2 regions of the Vibrio rumoiensis genome follow, and region 2 is predicted to be linked to the other one. Evidence: riboswitches for the same ligand, from Rfam matches in the RefSeq annotation. Region 2 holds a riboswitch; the other holds the start of a gene.
What was found. Region 2 has a riboswitch for lysine ahead of VRUMOI_RS07765 (Na+/H+ antiporter NhaC family protein). Riboswitches for the same ligand answer to the same signal wherever they lie in the genome.
Positions count from the first base shown of each region.

Region 1: linked by a shared signal. The riboswitch ahead of lysC (lysine-sensitive aspartokinase 3) and the one ahead of VRUMOI_RS07765 (Na+/H+ antiporter NhaC family protein) in region 2 are both predicted to bind lysine.

Region 1 is NZ_AP018685.1:579,954-582,160, reverse strand. It holds gene VRUMOI_RS02625 (pyridoxal-phosphate-dependent aminotransferase family protein) at 1-467, opposite strand, end outside; lysine riboswitch at 824-1,004, shown strand; gene lysC (lysine-sensitive aspartokinase 3) at 1,127-2,207, shown strand, end outside.
Region 2 is NZ_AP018685.1:1,681,072-1,683,278, forward strand. It holds gene VRUMOI_RS07765 (Na+/H+ antiporter NhaC family protein) at 1-934, opposite strand, end outside; lysine riboswitch at 1,058-1,293, opposite strand; gene VRUMOI_RS07770 (IS630 family transposase) at 1,601-2,207, opposite strand, start outside.

The DNA of each region.
Region 1 (2,207 bases), 1.1 Mb from region 2:
TGTGCATCACTTAATGCCCCCGTAGAGGTTTCCGCGTGAACAAAGGCTAAAATTTTCGCATCCGAGTTTTCAGCAAAGGCTGCCGCCACTTTCTCAACACTGACTGGTTTACCCCATTCATCATCTACCAGCACCACTTGGGCGCCGCTACGAATCGCGTTCTCACGCATCCGCTCACCAAACACACCATTACGGCAAATAATGACTTTATCGCCCGGTTCAATCAAGTTCACAAAACAGGCTTCCATCCCCGCACTGCCGGGAGCTGAAACCGGAATCGTAAAATCATTGTCGGTTTGAAAAGCATACTTAAGCAACGTTTTCACTTCATCCATCATGCCGATAAACAGAGGATCTAAGTGGCCAACCGTTGGACGACTTAATGCTTGTAAAACATCCGATGAAATATCAGAAGGACCTGGGCCCATTAAAATTCGACGAGGTGGGAAAAAGCGCTGAATAGTCATAATTATCCTTAATGGTATATTCCATAATTATCATTCACTAGTGCCACGACTCTATCGCTACTTTTGGGAAATAGCATAGATAACATTAGCAAAATTGGTGTGCTTAAATATGTGCAAGCTACGGTAAAACTACCATGCCTAGAAGGAGTCCTCATTAATGGTAAATAAAGCTGTGAGCCCCCTCAACTAATTGTGTACAGTTTTAATTATTATTGTCGACAAATCAACCGTAAAAAAAATCTCGCTCCATCACCTTTCAGTGATTGACTTTTTTAATACAACAACGTTCAATGTAGACTCCTTCAGCCATAGGATATGGTTGAACTTTGATGATGATTTCAACCACTGAAATCTCATCGTTCGGAAGAGGAGCGTAACCCAGGTAGATGACCAGTGGATCCCGAGATCCTAAACTTGTCATTCAGGGGGAGTTACGCCGAGATGGATAAATGCTCGGAAATTTATCACATCGGTTGCTCAGGTTGAATCCTGACAACTGTCACTAAGTGCTTAGCTTAGTGAAGAGCTTCTAAGATTTACATGGTCACACGATTCTAGTGATTCACTTCTATGTATTTCCCTGCTCTAAGAAATCTCTCTTCAACATTGGACGTTTGCCTATAAATAGGCCTTATTTGAGTATATTGGGAGACAATGCCGTGAGCGCATTTAACGTAGCAAAGTTTGGTGGCACCAGCGTGGCCAATTTCGAAGCAATGAGCCGCTGTGCCGCCATTATTGAAGATAACCCGTCAACAAAATTGGTTGTCAGTAGTGCTTGTTCTGGTGTAACAAATCTATTAGTTGAGCTAGCACTTGGGGTACAAAATCCCGATGATCGCCAAGCTATCTTGGACAAAGTTCGTGCGATTCATTACAGCATCATCGAACAATTTTCCGAACAAGAAAAAACCAGATATTCGATCGATACTATTTTAACCACTCTTTCCAGTATGGCTGAAGCGGCTTCTTTTCAATCGGGCGATAAACTCACCGATCACATCGTTGCTTGCGGTGAATTAATGTCGACTCACATTTTAACTCAGCTAATGATTGAGCGCGGTATTAACGCTGTTCGATTTGATATTCGTGAAGTATTACGTACCAACTCAGATCACGGCAAAGCAGAACCGGTTATTGCCGATATATCAGCTCTAGCACAACAAAAACTTTACCCACTTTGCCAGCAACATGTTGTGGTCACTCAAGGTTTTATTGGTAGTGATGTGGAAGGTAACACGACAACGCTTGGTCGTGGTGGCAGTGATTATAGTGCGGCGCTCATTGCCGAAGCGGTAAAGGCTTCTGGTTTGGAAATCTGGACAGATGTACCAGGTATTTACACCACCGATCCTCGTATAGCACCGAAAGCAACACCGATTCCTGAAATCAGCTTTAGTGAAGCGTCTGAAATGGCGAATTTTGGTGCGAAAATTTTGCACCCATCGACACTTCTTCCTGCGCTTCGCCACCAGATCCCTGTATTCGTCGGTTCTTCTCGCGAACCAGAAAAAGGCGGCACTTGGATTCGTAAACAAGTTGAAAGTGCCCCACTATTTCGCGCCCTAGCCTTACGTAACAACCAGACCATGGTCACGCTGCGTAGCCCTGATATGTTCCAAACTTACGGCTTTTTGGCACAGGTATTTAATATTCTCGCGAAGTATCAAATTTCCGTTGATTTGATCACCACTTCTGAAGTTAGCGTATCATTGACACTCGACCAAACCAACACCTCTG
Region 2 (2,207 bases):
GGCCGACGTTAGTATTTTCAAATGCTTTTAAGATACTAAATGCTTGCCCATCCGCACTCAACGCATCAGCACCAGAACTGACCATGAAGTACACTGTCGCAATGATCAAAGTAACGATCGGCAAGATTAAGTTTGATACCGTACCTTCTTTGCATTCATTAATTTCTGATTCTTCGGTTAAATCAGGCGCATGTTCATCTCTATCATCGGTTTTACCTTGAGTGGCTGCAAGTTCATGCTTGCGCATAGGGCCAACATTAAGGTCAAACCAAATCATGGCAAACACCATTAATAACGCAAAGATTGCATAATAGTTCATCGGCACTAAGCGCATATAAGCACCCAGTGCAGAGTACTCAGTAATGCCGTGTGACACCAAGATACCGCTAACAACGGTCATAATATAAGCGCCCCAACTTGAAGCTGGCATAATGACACACATTGGCGCGGCCGTTGAATCTAAAATGTAAGCTAACTTAGAACGAGAAACTTGAAAACGATCCGTAACAGGACGAGAGATTGCGCCAACAGCTAGACTGTTAAAGTAGTCATCAATGAAAATGAAAACACCTAGCCATGCTGCTAGAAATTGTGCCCCTCTCCTACTTTTAATGCGCTTTTGCGCCCATTCTGCAAATGCATAAGTACCACCCGAAAGGGTTAATAATGCCGTCATCATTCCAAGAAGGATTAAGAACAATAAGATAAAGAGGCTATCCCAGTTCAATCCACCGTCACTAACAAAAACACCAAGAACCGTTGAGCTCGTATAGCTAACCGTCCCTGTGATCGAAAAACCGGTAAGTAACAATGCACCTAAAACAATGCCCACACCAAGCGAGAGCAGAACACGCCTAGTTAAAATGGCCATCGTAAGCGCAACAGCAGGTGGCAATAAAGATGCCGCTGAAGAAGTAAAATCGATTAAGTTCATGATCAAAAAAACCAAAATTGGTTAGAGATCTACTGCAGAAGGGATATTGTTGAAGAATAAGGTCGTAAAACAATAAATCATCTTGTTGATAAACGTTGAAAGCCAGTGAGTTTACTTTCATGTGTCTACAGTAGCGCTCCATAGTAAAAAAAACACATTATGCCGTCATGATGACGAGCACTATGCAAACTATGGCAGTGTTACACTTATTAAATGCAACCCCAGCAAGTGGTCTTGATAAACCTAACTAACCAAAACGCACTGGTTAGCTCTTACTTCGGCAAGATTTCCTTTCATACGCTCTCAAAGGCATCACCCTAAAACGTACTACTTATAAATATTGCGCCTCTACATCAGACTAAAACATTCACCTTACAAATGACCATTTATCAGGACATTCACAAAGGGTTCTAGCAAGATTCGGCTCATTGTAATGATCGAAAATCAAATGGCAAGATAAAAGTCGATAAATTCTCTTGAGTGGTATTGTTAACGAACCCGTCAAGCTAATAGTTAAATGTTTCCATCATGTTCAATAATATTAATACTACGATTAACAAGTGTATTAATATTAAAAATTTCTCGCCTAATTGGTCGCTAAGCAAATATAACTTTGACTAAAAAAGATATCGAATATAAAATTAGCTTACCTTTATCTATACCCAATTAACTTGAAGTTGCAGATTTCAAAACCTGAAAATTGTCGTTAATTCGAGTTGTCAGTGAGCCTGCAACTTTGGGCAAAGTCACATCAAAAAATAGATTTATTGCATCCTTAAAGGATGCTTTTGTCGGGAAGTAAACATTATTTCTGGCATGCTCATGCATGACCTTCCACAGTCGTTCTATTGGATTCAAATTTGGACTGTAAGGGGGCAAATAATGCAGTTCGATATTGAGCATCCGGGCAAAATCTTTTACCAGCTGACTTCGGTGATAACCGGCACCATCGAGAATTACATGAATCTTTTGCTCTAATGGATAATGATCTTTTTTCAGTTTCCAAAAGAAACGGGCAATACTTTCACTATCAATCGTTTCATAACTTTCGGTCACTGTCGTAGATATATCCGTTAGATTCAGTGCACCGACAAAGTTTAATCGTGTACGGCTACCGGTCGTTTCAATTACTTTATCTTCACCTTTGCGGATCCAACCGTAAGTGATTTTAGTCGCTTGGCTTGGATGCACTGCATCCATAAATAAAATCGGTTCATTGAGTTGCTTCAGCTCTTGATAATGCTGAATAAAAGCTTCTTGAGCTTCAGGATTA